DNA from 2 places in the Alkaliphilus sp. B6464 genome. Region 1 is predicted to be linked to the other one. Evidence: a T-box and tRNA genes for the amino acid it is inferred to sense, from the RefSeq annotation. Region 1 holds a T-box; the other holds one or more tRNA genes.

Evidence for each region. The T-box of region 1 lies ahead of ileS (isoleucine--tRNA ligase). A T-box ahead of a tRNA ligase gene usually reads a tRNA of that ligase, here a tRNA-Ile.
Region 2: it has a tRNA-Ile gene. The T-box ahead of ileS (isoleucine--tRNA ligase) is inferred to sense a tRNA for this amino acid. The anticodon was not compared.

Annotation. Positions count from the first base shown of each region.
Region 1 is NZ_CP058557.1:1,827,750-1,836,539, reverse strand. It holds gene ileS (isoleucine--tRNA ligase) at 1-2,084, opposite strand, end outside; T-box leader at 2,424-2,674, opposite strand; gene HYG84_RS08910 (2-hydroxyacyl-CoA dehydratase) at 2,748-7,037, opposite strand; gene HYG84_RS08905 (APC family permease) at 7,597-8,790, shown strand, end outside.
Region 2 is NZ_CP058557.1:565,369-574,158, reverse strand. It holds tRNA gene HYG84_RS02640 (tRNA-Gly) at 1-67, shown strand, start outside; tRNA gene HYG84_RS02635 (tRNA-Ile) at 78-154, shown strand; tRNA gene HYG84_RS02630 (tRNA-Phe) at 171-246, shown strand; rRNA gene HYG84_RS02625 (16S ribosomal RNA) at 555-2,083, shown strand; tRNA gene HYG84_RS02620 (tRNA-Ile) at 2,263-2,339, shown strand; rRNA gene HYG84_RS02615 (23S ribosomal RNA) at 2,492-5,428, shown strand; rRNA gene rrf (5S ribosomal RNA) at 5,600-5,716, shown strand; tRNA gene HYG84_RS02605 (tRNA-Asn) at 5,722-5,796, shown strand; tRNA gene HYG84_RS02600 (tRNA-Leu) at 5,804-5,892, shown strand; tRNA gene HYG84_RS02595 (tRNA-Met) at 5,968-6,043, shown strand; tRNA gene HYG84_RS02590 (tRNA-Glu) at 6,048-6,122, shown strand; tRNA gene HYG84_RS02585 (tRNA-Ser) at 6,205-6,293, shown strand; gene HYG84_RS02580 (aspartate aminotransferase family protein) at 6,411-7,829, shown strand; gene HYG84_RS02575 (shikimate dehydrogenase) at 7,834-8,790, shown strand, end outside.

The DNA.
Region 1 (8,790 bases):
TCTAGTTCTTTTGTTACTTCTGCAATTAGGCTGTTATATTTAGATAAAATCCATCTGTCTAACTCTGGACGATCTTTATATTCAATGAAGAAGTCCTTTGGATTAATTTCATCTGTATTTGCGTATAAAGTAAAGAATGCATATACGTTTTGGATTGTTGTAAAGAACTTGCTCTGTACTTCTTTTAGTCCTTCAATATCAAATTTTGTTGGTGTCCAAGCTGGAGACACAAACAGTAAATACCATCTTAGAGCATCTGCTCCGTACTTGTCGAATAGTTCGAATGGATCTACTGTGTTTCCTCTAGACTTAGACATCTTTCTACCTTCTTTGTCTAGTATAAGGTCGTTTACAAGTACATTTTTGTATGGAGAAACTCCCTTTACAAATGTAGAAATAGCTAATAGTGAGTAGAACCAACCACGTGTTTGGTCGATACCTTCACAAATAAAGTCTGCTGGGAATAATTCGTCAAAGTTATCTTTGTTTTCAAACGGATAATGATGTTGTGCAAAAGGCATAGCCCCACTATCAAACCAGCAGTCAATTACTTCTGTTACTCTAGTCATCCTACCTTCACATTTGTCACATTTTAAATGTATATCATCAACATAAGGTCTGTGTAGTTCTACAGATTCATCTACATTTTCAATAGCTCTTTCTGCAAGCTCGGCTCTAGAACCTACTGATGTTGTATGACCACATTCACATCTCCAAATGTTTAGTGGTGTTCCCCAATAACGGTTTCTTGATATCGCCCAATCATTTAAATTATCTAGCCAGTTTCCAAAACGCTTTTCTCCTACATAATCTGGGTACCAGTTAACTGAATTGTTATTAGTAATCAGTTGATCTTTTAGCTTAGTCATTTCAATATACCAGCTTGGTTTTCCGTAATATAAAAGTGGTGTTGTACATCTCCAGCAGTGTGGATAGTTGTGAGCAAACTTTTCCTTATGGAATAGCTTTTCTTCAGCATGTAGCCATTTAATAATATCTACATCACAGTCTATAACAAATCTGCCTTCCCATGGAGTTGTTGTATATTTTCCTTCCTCATCAACTGGTTGAAGAACAGGTAAATCGTATCTTCTTCCTGTCTGGTAGTCATCTTCTCCAAAGGCTGGAGCAGAGTGAACAATTCCTGTACCGTCTTCTGTTGTAACATAATCTGCCAATGTAACAAAGAATGCCTTTTTATCTGGCTTTACAAATGGCATTAATTGTTCGTATTCAATATACTCTAAATCCTTACCTTTATATTCTGCAATGACTTCAAACTCTTCCCCAAGTAATTTTTTAGCTAATTTTTCTGCCACATAATAAACCTTGTCTTGAGCCTTTACTTTTACATATGTTACTTCTGGATGGACTGTTAGTGCAACATTTGCAGCTAATGTCCACGGAGTCGTTGTCCACACTAGGAAATATTCATCCTTATCCTTTACTTTGAAAGGAACGATAACTGTATTAGACTTTATTTCCTTATATCCTTGTGAAACTTCGTGGGAAGCTAAACCTGTTCCACAACGTGGGCAATAAGGTAGTATCTTATGTCCTTCATAGATATAACCTTCTTTAAAGAACTTATCTAAAATCCACCATACAGATTCTATATAATCGTTATCTAATGTAATGTATGGATTATCTAAATCGATGGAGTAACCCATTCTTCTAGTCATTTCTCTCCATTGCTTTTCATAGGTAAATACAGACTCTCTACATTTAGTGTTAAATTTATCTATACCATAGCTTTCAATTTCATGCTTGCTTGTAAGCTTTAATTGCTTTTCTACTTCAATTTCTACTGGAAGGCCATGGGTATCCCATCCTGCCTTTCTCTTTACTTGGTGACCTGTCATAGTTTTATATCTACATACAGAGTCCTTTAGTGTTCTAGCAATAACGTGGTGAATTCCTGGTTTGCCGTTAGCTGTTGGAGGTCCTTCGTAAAATACAAATGATTTTTTGCCTTCACGGTTTTCAATACTTTTGTCGAGTATCTTATTATCTTCCCAATATTGAGATGTCTTATTTTCTCTTTGAGCAATAGGGTCATTTGATAGTGATTTAAATCCCTTCATTTATCTCATCCTTTCTGTGGTTATATTATTTAGGTGTAGCAAAGAATTTTATAATTTACGCAGTTTCGCAACTCAAATTTATTTACTTCCTTTGGTCGTATAAATTTGGTGCTCATTGCGTTTGACCTACCATCGATTTGCCTTTAAGCACTTGAAATTTTTAATTACCATTAAAAATTGAGTGCGCCATGGAGCAACTTTAGTTGCGTAATTTTGCAAATCGGGTTAGGTCATAAAATAAAATTTGCTCGTTCACACTCACAAACTTTATGTCGCACTCAATTCTAAGCTTTGCTTAGAATTTCAAGTGCTCAAATAAAAAATCCCTAAGTCTAAAGACTTAGGGACGAATTTATCGCGGTACCACCCTGATTATAGAATAATGCTTAAACCATAGCCTATTAAAAGTACTATAATTTACTATTCTACCACTCAATGCATGTAACGTATGCTTACGAAAGATCTTACTATTATTTCAGACCTTTAGCTCCGAGGTGATATTCATAAAAAGTACTGTCATAATCTTTCACCAACCGATTATGTCTCTGAAAGCAGATCCCTTTTACTACTGTCCTCTTCTATGCCTATAATATATTGACCTATTTTTATGCTCTATTATACACTTGAAGTATTACAAAAGTCAAGCAAAATTATACATGAATTTTAAGAACCTTGTACAATATTCTCAATATTCTTGCCTTGTACAGAAACATTCTCATGGTCTTCTTCATGACTTAGGTTTTTAAAAGCAACAGCTAACATTAGTTTTATCCTATTTAGCTGATTAACCTCACTGGCACCAGGATCATAGTCTACAGCAACAATATTAGATTTAGGATATCTATTTTTTAACTCCTTAATCATCCCTTTACCCGTTACATGGTTTGGTAAACATGCAAATGGCTGCATGCATAGTATATTAGGAGCTCCACCTTCTATTAATTCTATCATTTCAGCCGTTAAAAACCATCCTTCTCCTGTTTGGTTTCCTAATGAAAGAACCTTAGATACACTATTGGCCAACTCTTTAATTGACTTTGGAGCTTCAAATCTATTACTTTCATCTAGGACTATTTTCATTTCCCTACGATAATATTCTATAATCTTTACAACTGTAAGTCCCATGATTCTAGCTTTTTTACTTCCAGAAAGATGACTATACTTAAAATCATGATCATATGCAGAATATAATAAAAAGTCAGTTAGGTCTGGCATTACAGCCTCTGCGCCCTCAGCTTCTAAAATATCCACAATATTATTATTAGCTGTCGGATGGAACTTTACTAAAATTTCCCCTACTAGGCCAACACGTGGTTTTTGTATATCCTTAATTTCTAAATTATCAAAGTCCTTCACAATATTCCTTACATTACGCTTAAATTCCTTAAAACTACCCTTAGTTACTGCATCTTTACATACTGCTACCCAACTTTCATATAAGATATTAGTAGAGCCTGGTATTTTTTCATAGGGCCTAATTTTATAAACCAGTCTCATAAATAAGTCTCCATACAATAATGCCATCATACTTCTATGCAGTAGAGATGGTGTTAATTTAAAACCAGGATTTTTTTCTAATCCTACAGCATTTATAGAAATTACAGGTATGTTCTCTAGACCTGCATCTTTTAGTGCTTTTCTTAAAAACCCAACATAATTCGTAGCACGACAGCCACCGCCTGTTTGAGATATCATTACAGAAACATTATTTGTATCGTATTTTCCAGACTTTAAAGCTTCTATTATTTGACCAACCACTATAATAGATGGATAGCAAGCATCGTTATTTACATATTTTAGTCCTTCTTCTACCGCTGCTTTATCTACAGAAGGTAGTACTTCCAAATTATATCCTGAAGCCTTAAAAGCATACTCTAAAAACTGAAAATGCATAGGTGACATCTGGGGTACTAAAATTGTATGATTCTTCTTCATTTCTTTTGTAAATATAACCCTTTCTGATGCCACATCTAACTCTTTAGGAACAAATCCATTTCTTTCTCTTTCATCAAGAGCCGCCTTTAATGACCTTATTCTAATTCTAGCTGCACCTAGGTTATTTCCTTCATCAATCTTTAATGCAGTATATATTTTACCCCATCTAGCTAAAATTGCTTTTACTTCATCTGTGGTAACAGCATCTAATCCACAACCGAAGGAGTTAAGCTGAATAAGTTCTAGATTAGGCTCTTTTGCTACAAAACTGGCAGCAGCATATAGTCTTGAATGGTATACCCATTGATCTACTACGCCCAAAGGTCTTTTTACATTCCCTAAATGTGCAATAGAATCCTCTGTTAAAACAGCCATGTCGAAGGAGGTAATTAACTCTGAAATACCATGATGAATTTCAGGATCTGTTTGATAAGGCCTTCCTGCCAGCACTATTGCCTTTTTGCCCGTATCTTCAATATATTTCAGTACTTCCTCTCCCTTGTTTCGAATATCTAACTTAAATCTCTCGTCTTCTTCATAAGCCTTATCTACAGCTTTATTTATTTCTTCTTTAGAAATATTCATAAATGCAAATTCTTCTAAAAGCCGTTGCTTAAGCCTTATGCTATCATCTATAGGAAGGAAAGGATTCATAAATAAAATATCTCTTTCCCTTAATATTTCCATATTATTTTTAATAACCTCTGGATATGATGTTACAATTGGACAATTATAGTGATTGTCTGCTCCTGGTTGCTCTTTCTTCTCGTAGGGAATACATGGATAAAAAATAAAGTTTAGTCCTTTTTCTACAAGTCCCATAATATGCCCATGTACCAGCTTCGCAGGGTAGCATACAGATTCAGATGGGATTGTTTCTATTCCCTTTTCAAATACATCCTTAGATGACCTAGAAGATAATTCTACTCTAAAGCCTAACTCTGTAAAGAATGTAAACCAAAATGGATAGTTTTCAAATAAGTTTAATGCTCTTGGAATACCTACCGAGCCTCTCTTAGCCTCATCTATCTTTAGTGGTTTATATGCAAATACCCTTTTATATTTATAGTCATATATATCTGGTATAGCTTCTTTTTTCTTTTCAATACCAGCTCCACGCTCACAACGATTTCCAGTAATAAATTTGGTGCCATCGGAGAAATTATTAATGGTTAAAAGGCAGTTATTACCACACAACCCGCATCTACTAGTACTGGTTTCCATATTAAAAACTCTCAGGTCTTCTTCATTAAGAAGGCTGGTTTTAACTCCCTCAACATACCTCTCCCTAGCGATTAAAGCCGCTCCAAAGGCTCCCATAATTCCTGCAATATCAGGTCTTACAACCTCTCTACCAGATACTAACTCAAAAGCTCTTAGGACCCCATCATTATGGAAGGTTCCTCCTTGTACAATAATCTTTTTCCCAAGCTCTTTAGGATCTCTAATCTTAATTACTTTAAATAGGGCATTTTTTATTACAGAATAGGAAAGTCCTGCTGCAATATCTGATATGGTAGCCCCTTCCTTTTGAGCCTGCTTAACACTTGAGTTCATAAATACGGTACACCTTGTGCCTAAGTCAACTGGCGCCTTTGATTTTAATGAAATCTCCGCAAACTCACTAATTTTTAAATTCATTGAATGAGCAAAGGTTTCTAAAAATGATCCACATCCAGATGAACATGCTTCATTTAGCATTATATTATCTATAATCCCATCCTTGACCCTCATAGACTTCATATCTTGGCCACCGATATCTAAAATAAACTCTACCCCAGGCAAGAAAAACTCCGATGCCTTGTAGTGGGCCACCGTTTCAATCTCTCCAATATCGATTGATAAAGCCGCCTTTAACAAAGCTTCTCCATACCCTGTTACTGCAGAGTAAACTATTTGAGCTTGCTCAGGTAATCTATTATAAAGATGTTTTAGTACATCTACAGTAGATCTAAATGGACTTCCTCCATTACTCCCATAGTGAGAATATAATAAAGATCCGTCCTCACCAATTAATGCTAGTTTTGTAGTAGTTGAGCCTGCATCTATTCCTAAATAACACTTTCCTTTGTACTCTTCTAAATTATTTCTTTTTACCACATTATTACTATGTCTATTTTTGAACTCTATAAGCTCATCTTCATTCTGAAATAGTGGTCTTAATGTACCAACTTCATTACTTATTTCATGTTCTAATAAGCTGACTCTTTCAATTAAATTATGAAATGAAATTCTCTTTTCTTCCTTTGAAGCTAGTGCTGCACCTATGGCTACAAAAAGCTGAGAATCCTTCGGAAATACTATTTCCTTTTCATTTAACTGTAAGGTCTCTATAAATCGCTTCCTAAGTTCTGATAAAAAGTATAAAGGTCCCCCTAAAAAGGCTACATTTCCTTTAATAGGCTTTCCACATGCAAGCCCCCCTATAGTCTGATTTACAACTGCTTGAAGAACTGATGCTGCAATATCTTCCTTTGCCGCACCCTCATTCAATAGAGGTTGTACATCAGTTTTAGCAAAAACCCCACATCTAGAAGCAATAGGATATATCGTATTGTGTTTTTTTGCTAATTCATTTAGACCCATAGCATCGGTATGAAGCAGGGCCGCCATCTGATCTATAAAGGCTCCAGTTCCACCTGCACATGTTCCATTCATTCTTTGTTCAATTTGCCCTGCTAAATAGGTGATCTTTGCATCTTCTCCACCTAGTTCTATTACAATATCTGTCTGTGGACAAAACCGCTCTATTGCTTTTGTGCTGGAAATTACCTCTTGAATAAAGGAAATATCAAGCCATTTAGAAACAGCCAATCCACCAGATCCAGTTGTCATTATAACTACATCTCGGTCTTTTAAATTAATGTAGGCATCATTTATAAGTTGCTGTATTGTCTTTTTAATGTCAGCAAAGTGTCTTTCATACCGGCTATATATAATTTTATAGTTCTTATCTAAAATAACTAATTTAACAGTCGTTGATCCCACATCTAAGCCCATATACACTAGACTTTTCATTTAATTCATCCTACCTCTCAAAGGACATTTACTATTTCAAGCTTTGTTAATTGTTAACTAGCATAGTTCATCTTAATTATATATATTATATTCTTCACCAATATAGTTGTAAATCTTCTAGTTTTTAATAATAAGCTGTAATCTTGACCATAATCCCATTTTACTGATGTAGTCTATCTTTTTCTCTATTAGCTTCACTAAAGCTACAATTATTGCATACTTTCAAATAAAACTTGCAAAATAATACTATTATTAATAATTTCTGTTGATATTTTCTAAATTCTATATAACTCATCTACAAAAATGGTCCTTATTATATATTGCTTAATAAATTAGCAAATGTTATAATTTTAACTTGTATTACAGATAATAATAGTAATATTCTTACTTATTTGCCCATTGACCTGTAATTCTAAACCTTCACCTATTATAAGTAAACATTTAGAATTACATAGTACCTGGATAACACGACTTGCGTTCAGTATTAATTTTAACTCCCTCTAAACTGAGCCTTAGTTTATCACTAAATGAAGAATTTCCAAACAAGGAGGAGAAGTATTTGTCTCAGCAAAACTTGAAAAAATCAATCACATTTTCACAAGCTATCTCTATTGTTGTAGGAGTCATAATAGGTTCTGGTATTTTCCTAAAAACAGGGTCTGTATTTCAGAATGCAGGATCACCTTATCTTGGCGTTATCGCTTGGTTTGTAGGAGGTATTATTACACTAACATCAGCTTTAACAATAGCTGAAATTTCTTCCGCCATTCCTGAAACCGGAGGAATATATACTTATTTAAAAGTATTATATGGGGATGTTTGGGCATTTCTCTTAGGCTGGGTACAAACTATAATAGCCTACCCAGCCTCAGCCGCAGCACTCGCCATAGCCTTCTCAACATTTACAACGTTTTTTGTTCCTTTAACTGATATACAGCAAAAACTACTAGCAATATTTATTTTAATATTCGTTGTAATTATGAATGTTATTGCCACTAAATTTGGTGGGATGATACAGCTTATTTCAACTATAGGCAAACTTATTCCTCTTGTTGTTATTATTGTATTTGGACTAATAAAAGGAACAGCCAATGACTTTAGCTTTATAGGTACTACTACAGCTCCTAGTCTAGGTTTTGGTGCAGCTTTACTTGGTACATTATGGGCATACGACGGATGGGCTGGTGTAACAACTATAGCTGGTGAGCTGAAAAATCCAAGCAAGGAACTTCCTAGAGCAATTATTTTAGGAGTATCTTCCGTAATAGGAATTTATGTAATATTTAATTTAGCCCTTTTGAAAGTTTTGCCTATGGATGAAATTATCCAATCTTCAAAACCAGCCTCCGATGCCGCTACTATACTTTTTGGACAAGGTGGTGCTACATTCGTAACTATAGGAATATTAGTTTCTGTATTTGGAGCATTAAATGGATATATATTAACCGGTGCAAGGGTTCCTTTGGCTATGGGAGAAAGAGGACAATTACCTTTTTCTAATTTTTTAAAACAAATCCATCCTAAATTAAATACACCAGCTAATTCATTAATTACTATATCATTTTTAGCTGTATTATATATATTATCTGGTTCATTTAACACACTAACGGATTTAACTATTTTTATATTATGGATATTCTTTGTAATGACTGTATGCGGTATATTTATATTAAGAAGAAGAAAAAATATTCCAAATGCAGGCTATAAGGTTCCTCTTTTTCCTATAGTTCCTTTAATAGGTATTTTGGGAGGA
Region 2 (8,790 bases), 1.3 Mb from region 1:
GGCTCAGTGGTAGAGCATCGCCTTGCCAAGGCGAGGGTCGCGGGTTCGAGTCCCGTCTTCCGCTCCAATTTATTTATGGGCTCATAGCTCAGGTGGTTAGAGCGCACGCCTGATAAGCGTGAGGTCGGTGGTTCGAGTCCACTTGAGCCCACCATTTAAATAATAAACAGGCCCAGATAGCTCAGTCGGTAGAGCAGGGGACTGAAAATCCCCGTGTCGGTGGTTCGATTCCGCCTCTGGGCACCAATGAAGAGATTGAATGATACAAGTCTCTTTTTTTATTTTCACTAAAATTATAATTATCTTTTTATTTTATATAGTATATCTATATTTCAAAGGTTGTCATAGTAAAAAGTAGTTATATAGTTGGAATTTAAAAGTTTGAAAATAAATTAAAAAAACGTTGACATAATATTTCAGATGTGATATATTAAATAAGTCGCCGAAACAAGGCGAGGGGGCACAAGCCCTTGAAGAGGTCTTTGAAAACTAAACAGTATAGATTAAGCCAGCAAATAATAAATCCATCTTTAAAAGATGGTACCCAGAAATTTTTTATTAAGAGTTTGATCCTGGCTCAGGATGAACGCTGGCGGCGTGCCTAACACATGCAAGTCGAGCGGAGTTATTTTCAGGAAGCCTTCGGGTGGAATGATTTTAATTTAGCGGCGGACGGGTGAGTAACGCGTGGGCAACCTACCCTGTACAGGGGAATAACAATGGGAAACCATTGCTAATACCCCATAATACCTTTTAGGGGCATCCCTAAAAGGTCAAAGAATTTCGGTATAGGATGGGCCCGCGTCTGATTAGCTAGTTGGTGAGGTAATGGCTCACCAAGGCGACGATCAGTAGCCGGCCTGAGAGGGTGAACGGCCACACTGGAACTGAGACACGGTCCAGACTCCTACGGGAGGCAGCAGTGGGGAATATTGCACAATGGGGGAAACCCTGATGCAGCAACGCCGCGTGAGCGATGAAGGCTTTCGAGTCGTAAAGCTCTGTCCTAAGGGAAGATAATGACGGTACCTTAGGAGGAAGCCCCGGCTAACTACGTGCCAGCAGCCGCGGTAATACGTAGGGGGCAAGCGTTATCCGGAATCATTGGGCGTAAAGGGTGCGTAGGCGGCCCTATGGGTCAGAGGTTAAAGGCTACGGCTCAACCGTAGTAAGCCTTTGAAACTGTAGGGCTTGAGTGCAGGAGAGGAGAGTGGAATTCCTAGTGTAGCGGTGAAATGCGTAGATATTAGGAGGAACACCAGTGGCGAAGGCGACTCTCTGGACTGCAACTGACGCTGAGGCACGAAAGCGTGGGTAGCGAACAGGATTAGATACCCTGGTAGTCCACGCCGTAAACGATGAGTGCTAGGTGTTGGGGGTCAAACCTCGGTGCCGCAGTTAACGCATTAAGCACTCCGCCTGGGGAGTACGTTCGCAAGAATGAAACTCAAAGGAATTGACGGGGACCCGCACAAGCAGCGGAGCATGTGGTTTAATTCGAAGCAACGCGAAGAACCTTACCTGGACTTGACATCCCTCGGACAGCTTTTTAATCGAAGCCTTCCCTTCGGGGACTGAGGTGACAGGTGGTGCATGGTTGTCGTCAGCTCGTGTCGTGAGATGTTGGGTTAAGTCCCGCAACGAGCGCAACCCTTGTCTTTAGTTGCCAGCAGTTCGGCTGGGCACTCTAGAGAGACTGCCGGGGATAACTCGGAGGAAGGTGGGGATGACGTCAAATCATCATGCCCCTTATGTTCAGGGCTACACACGTGCTACAATGGCCGATACAACGGGCAGCCAAGGAGTAATCCGGAGCGAATCCTACAAAATCGGTCCCAGTTCGGATTGTGGGCTGAAACTCGCCCACATGAAGTCGGAGTTGCTAGTAATCGCGGATCAGAATGTCGCGGTGAATGCGTTCCCGGGTCTTGTACACACCGCCCGTCACACCACGGGAGTCGGAAGCACCCGAAGCCAGCTATCCAACCTTTATTGGAGGAAGCTGTCGAAGGTGAAGCCAATGACTGGGGTGAAGTCGTAACAAGGTAGCCGTATCGGAAGGTGCGGCTGGATCACCTCCTTTCTAAGGAGAATTGGCAATCTATACTGTTTAGTTTTGAGAGACTTCTTGTCTTTCAAGATGAAACTCGGCTATTGCCGAAAGTCGTCTATCACACTCATTTTTAAGCTTAAACTTAAAAATTCAAGTGCTAAAAGTACTCCAATCACGCTAAATTGAAGATTTGGGAGATTGAAGCATCAGGGCTCATAGCTCAGGTGGTTAGAGCGCACGCCTGATAAGCGTGAGGTCGGTGGTTCGAGTCCACTTGAGCCCACCACTAAAATAGTTCCTTGAAAACTACACAATGTTAGATTATGACCTAACCGGATTTGCAAAGCAAGTCGAAGGTAGGTCAAACGCAATGAGCATCAAATTTGTGCGACCGTAAGGGAGTAAACAAATTTGTAATGCGAAACTGCGAATAGCTTTGGTCAAGCTAATAAGGGCAGAAGGCGGATGCCTTGGCACCAGGAGTCGATGAAGGACGTGGTAAGCTGCGATAAGCCTCGGGGAGATGCAAGCAATCTTTGATCCGGGGATTTCCGAATGGGGAAACCTACTTAGGTTAATACCTAAGTATCTATTACTCAATCAATAGGTAATAGAAGACATACCAGGGGAACTGAAACATCTAAGTACCCTGAGGAAGAGAAAGAAAAATCGATTCCCTAAGTAGCGGCGAGCGAAAGGGGATAAGCCCAAACCGATAGGGTTTTCTCTATCGGGGTTGCGGACCGGTCATATATGATGACTCATCGTAATAGAAGAGGTTTGGAAAGACTCACCATAGAAGGTAATAGTCCTGTACATGAAACGATGATATTCTAGACCGTGATCCAGAGTACCACGAGGCACGTGAAACCTTGTGGGAAGCAGGGGGGACCACCCCCCAAGGCTAAATACTACCTGGTGACCGATAGCGCATAGTACCGTGAGGGAAAGGTGAAAAGAACCCCGGAAGGGGAGTGAAATAGAACCTGAAACCTTCTGCTTACAAACTGTGGGAGCACTTTTTATGTGTGACCGCGTACTTTTTGTAGAACGGGCCAACGAGTTACGGTATGGAGCAAGGTTAAGCACCTATGGTGCGAAGCCGTAGGGAAACCGAGTCTTAATAGGGCGTCTAGTTTCATGCCGTAGACCCGAAACCGGGCGACCTACCCATGGTCAGGATGAAGCGGAAGTAAAATTTCGTGGAGGTCCGAACCGATTGACGTTGAAAAGTCACCGGATGAACTGTGGGTAGCGGTGAAATTCCAATCGAGCCCGGAGATAGCTGGTTCTCGCCGAAATAGCTTTAGGGCTAGCCTCGAGGTTAAGAGATACGGAGGTAGAGCACTGAATGGTCTAGGGGCCTTCACCGGTTACCAAAACCTATCAAACTCCGAATGCCGTTATCTTTTACTCGGGAGTCAGACTGCGAGTGATAAGATCCGTAGTCAAGAGGGAAAGAGCCCAGACCATCAGCTAAGGTCCCAAAGTATACGTTAAGTGGAAAAGGATGTGGAGTTGCATAGACAACCAGGATGTTGGCTTAGAAGCAGCCATTCATTCAAAGAGTGCGTAATAGCTCACTGGTCGAGTGATTCTGCGCCGAAAATGTCCGGGGCTCAAACGTATCACCGAAGCTATGGATCCGTAAGGATGGTAGGCGAGCGTTCTATATAGGTTGAAGCTGTACCGGAAGGAGCAGTGGACTGTATAGAAGTGAGAATGTTGGCATGAGTAACGAGAGGCAGGTGAGAATCCTGCCCGTCGAAAACCTAAGGTTTCCTGAGGAAGGCTCGTCCGCTCAGGGTTAGTCGGGACCTAAGCCCAGGCCGAAAGGCGTAGGCGATGGACAACAGGTTGAAATTCCTGTACCACCTAAAATCGTTTGAGAGATGGAGTGACACAGTAGGATAGGCTCAGCGCACCGTTGGTTGTGTGCGTCTAAGCTGGTAGGGAGTTAGAAGAGGCAAATCCCTTTTAACATTAATCCTGAGAAGTGATGGGGAGCGAAATTTAAGTAGCGAACTGGCTGATTCCACACTGTCGAGAAAAGCTTCTATCGAGATTTCTAGGTGCCCGTACCGCAAACCGACACAGGTAGGTGAGGAGAGAATCCTAAGACGATCGGGAGAACTATTGTTAAGGAACTCGGCAAAATGACCCCGTAACTTCGGGATAAGGGGAGCCGGTTTTGGTTAAAGATTTACTCTGTAAGCCTCAACCGGCCGCAGAGAATAGGCCCAAGCGACTGTTTACCATAAACATAGGTCTCTGCTAAGTCGAAAGACGACGTATAGGGGCTGACGCCTGCCCGGTGCTGGAAGGTTAAGGGGAATTGTTAGCATCTGCGAAGCAATGAACTTAAGCCCCAGTAAACGGCGGCCGTAACTATAACGGTCCTAAGGTAGCGAAATTCCTTGTCGGGTAAGTTCCGACCCGCACGAAAGGCGTAACGATTTGGGCGCTGTCTCAACAATAGACCCGGTGAAATTGTAATACCAGTGAAGATGCTGGTTACCCGCGACAGGACGGAAAGACCCCGTGGAGCTTTACTGCAACTTGACATTGGATTTCGGTGCTACATGTACAGCATAGGTGGGAGACTTAGAAGCTGGGACGCCAGTCTCAGTGGAGTCATCGTTGGGATACCACTCTTGTAGTACTGAAGTTCTAACCATAGACTGTGAATCCAGTCTTGGGACACTGTCAGGTGGGCAGTTTGACTGGGGCGGTCGCCTCCCAAAAAGTAACGGAGGCGCCCAAAGGTTCCCTCAGCACGGTCGGAAATCGTGCGTAGAGTGTAAAGGCAAAAGGGAGCTTGATTGCGAGACATACAGGTCGAGCAAGGACGAAAGTCGGGCTTAGTGATCCGGTGGTTCCGAGTGGAAGGGCCATCGCTCAACGGATAAAAGCTACCCCGGGGATAACAGGCTTATCTCCCCCAAGAGTCCACATCGACGGGGAGGTTTGGCACCTCGATGTCGGCTCATCACATCCTGGGGCTGTAGTAGGTCCCAAGGGTTGGGCTGTTCGCCCATTAAAGTGGTACGCGAGCTGGGTTCAGAACGTCGTGAGACAGTTCGGTCCCTATCCGTCGCGGGCGCAGGAAATTTGAGAGGAGCTGTCCTTAGTACGAGAGGACCGGGATGGACGCACCTCTGGTGTACCAGTTGTTCTGCCAAGAGCATCGCTGGGTAGCTAAGTGCGGAAGGGATAAGTGCTGAAGGCATCTAAGCACGAAGCCCCCCTCAAGATAAGATTTCCCACTCCGTAAGGAGGTAAGACCCCAAGAAGACTACTTGGTTGATAGGCCTAGGGTGTAAGTGCAGCAATGTACTTAGCTGATAGGTACTAATAGGTCGAGGGCTTGACCAAATATATTCTAACATTGTATAGTTTTGAGGGAATAATTTTCTCTTGACATATTACTTATTAAAGTGGTATGATTAAAATCCAGTTGAAATACAACTTGATTTTAATTTGAAGGAAACTCGGCTAACGCTGAGTACTCCATTCACACCAAATCAAAGATTTGGGTGATTGCAATATCGTGGCAATAGCGAAGGGGTCACACCTGTTCCCATACCGAACACAGTAGTTAAGCCCTTCAGCGCTGATGGTACTTGGCGGGAAGCTGCCTGGGAGAGTAGGTCGCTGCGATATTATGTTCCAGAGTAGCTCAATGGTGGAGCACCCGGCTGTTAACCGGTAGGTTGGAGGTTCGAGTCCTCTCTCTGGAGCCATAAGTGTGCCGAAGTGGCGGAACTGGCAGACGCACAGGACTTAAAATCCTGCGGTCCTTCAAGATCGTACCGGTTCGATTCCGGTCTTCGGCACCATTTTTAAAATGAAACTCAGCTAATGCTGAGTATTCCAATCAAACTAAATCAAAGATTTAGATGATTGAAACATATCGCGGGGTGGAGCAGTTGGTAGCTCGTCGGGCTCATAACCCGAAGGTCACAGGTTCAAGTCCTGTCCCCGCAACCATTTTGGCCCCTTGGTCAAGCGGTCAAGACACCGCCCTTTCACGGCGGTAACAGGGGTTCGATTCCCCTAGGGGTCACCAAAATAATATATAGATAAAGCTGGAGTAGAACTTACCTTAAAACAAGGAAAGTCTTGCTGCCAGCTTTATTAAATTTAATAATGGAAAGGTGTCCGAGTGGTCGAAGGAGCTGATCTCGAAAATCAGTGACTCCAAAAGGGGCCGTGGGTTCGAATCCCACCCTTTCCGCCAAAACTATTGACAAGAGATAATATTATCTCTTGTTTTTTTATTATATGGAATAGAAAAACCATAAGCTGGAAAAACTCATTAAATATACAAATAAATATATTATAAGGGGTGTAGCTTATGGTACAAGAAGTCATGAGTAAAGAAAAGGAGCTTATTTCTTTAGATGAAGCTTTAAATCTGGAACAGAAAGATATTGAAGAAAACTATCGACAACATATTAATTTGCATTTAACTAGACTTTTAAAAATGTTAGGTTTTAATAAAACTTTTGTAAGAGCAAAGGATATGATGGTTTGGGACAAAAATGGAGAAGAATATTTAGATTTTCTTGGTGCCTACGGTGCTTTAAACATTGGTCATAACAACGATGCTGTAATTAATGCCATAAATAGTGTAAGTCATCTACCCAATTTATTACAATCTGGAATGCATAGCTTACCAAGTGTTTTAGCACGAAATCTAGCTAAGATAACACCCGGAGATTTAAAGTATACTTTTTTCTGCAATAGTGGTGCGGAGGCTGTAGAAGGAGCATTAAAATTAGCTAAGATTGCAACTGAAAAATCTAGGATTATTTATTGTAAAGGGGCATTTCATGGTAAATCAATGGGAGCTTTATCTGTTACTGGAAGAAATAAATATAAAAAGTACTTTGGTCCGATGGTTCCATTGGCAGTAGAGGTATCTTATGGAGATATTAATGAACTTAAACTTGTATTAGAAAAATATGATGATATAGCAGCATTTATTGTCGAGCCTATACAAGGAGAGGGTGGAATTATTGTTCCGCCAATTGGATACTTAAGAAAGGCAAAAGATATTTGCTCACAATATGGCGTGCTCTTAATTGCAGATGAAATACAAACGGGCTTTGGAAGAACAGGATACTGGTTTGCATGTGAGGCCGAAGGGATGGTACCAGATATTATGTGTATGGCCAAGTCTTTAGGAGGAGGTATTATCCCAATAGGAGCCTATATCGCGAATGAGGATGTATGGAAGAGAGGATATGGAACTATGGATAGATGTTTGCTCCATACTTCCACATTTGGTGGCAATACATGGGCATCGGCAGCAGGTATTTCTACTATAGAATTTATTGCGGAGAATAACTTAGAAAACGAAGCTTTGGAAAAAGGAAATTATATAATTAGTAAGTTACTAAGATTAAAGGATAAGTATCCTTTATTAAAGGAAGTAAGAGGAAGAGGTCTAATGATTGGATTGGAGTTTGACACTATAAATATACCTCTAATGGATCGAGTAATTACTAACAATACAAGAGAATTAGTTGATGAATATACTGGAGGCATAGTAGCTAGTGAGTTAATTAATAATTATAATATTATTACTGCTTATACTTTGAATAATCCGAATGTAATTAGAATTGAACCACCTTTAACGGTTACATATGAGCAATTAGATAAGTTAGTTAGTTCATTAGAAGAAATATTGATGAAAAACAGAAGTATTGGAACCATAGCACTAAATAATACTAAAAATCTAATTAAATCTGTTTTTAGTGGAAGGAGATAATAATATGAACAGATTCGCATTTTTAATCCATCCTATAGAAATAGATGATATTTATAGAAAATATAAATATCTAAAGATACTACCAAAAATGATGACTGAAAAAGTAGTTAGTAATGTATCACCTTCAGTTATCTCAAAGATCACAGATATAAAAAGTGAATCTCAAGAAGCTGAAGGCTGGTTTATTGGTGTACCATTAACTTCTAGTATGATGATGAATATGCAATATAAGTATGTTCTTAAAAGGATAATTGACTCAGGAAGAATAGCTGAAAAATTAGGTGCAAGAATAATAGGGTTAGGAGCATATACATCCGTTGTAGGAGATGCGGGAGTTACAGTTGCTAAAAACTTAAATATTGCTGTAACTACTGGGAACACCTATACAGTGGCCGCTGCTTTTGAAGCTACTAGGAATGCATGCAATTTATTAGGGAAAAATTTACAAGAGAGTGAAGTTGCTATTGTAGGCGCTACAGGTTCTATTGGAAAGGTTTGTGCTGAACTAGCATGTAGAGAAGCAAAAAAGGTTATTTTAGTAGGTAGAAATATACAGAGGCTTATTGGGATTAAACTGGAATTCCATCAAAAGTATGGCTATAGGGTAGAGGTAGAGTGCTGTACTAATGTAAGTGATGGTATTGAGAACGCAGATGTAGTTATTACTGTAACCAGCAGTGTTGATGATGTTATTAAGGCAGAATATATTAAAAGTGGTGCTGTTGTTTGTGATGTAGCTAGACCTAGAGATGTTTCGAAGTTAGTACAAGAAAAGCGTAAAGATGTGCTAGTTATAGAAGGTGGAGTAATTGAAGTTCCTAAGGAAGTAAATTTTAATTTTAATTTTGGATTTCCTGAAGGGCTATGTTATGCATGTATGGCTGAAACAATGATTTTAGCTTTAGAAGGTAAATATGAAAATTTTAGCTTAGGCAGAGAAATGCAAATTGAAAAGGTAGAT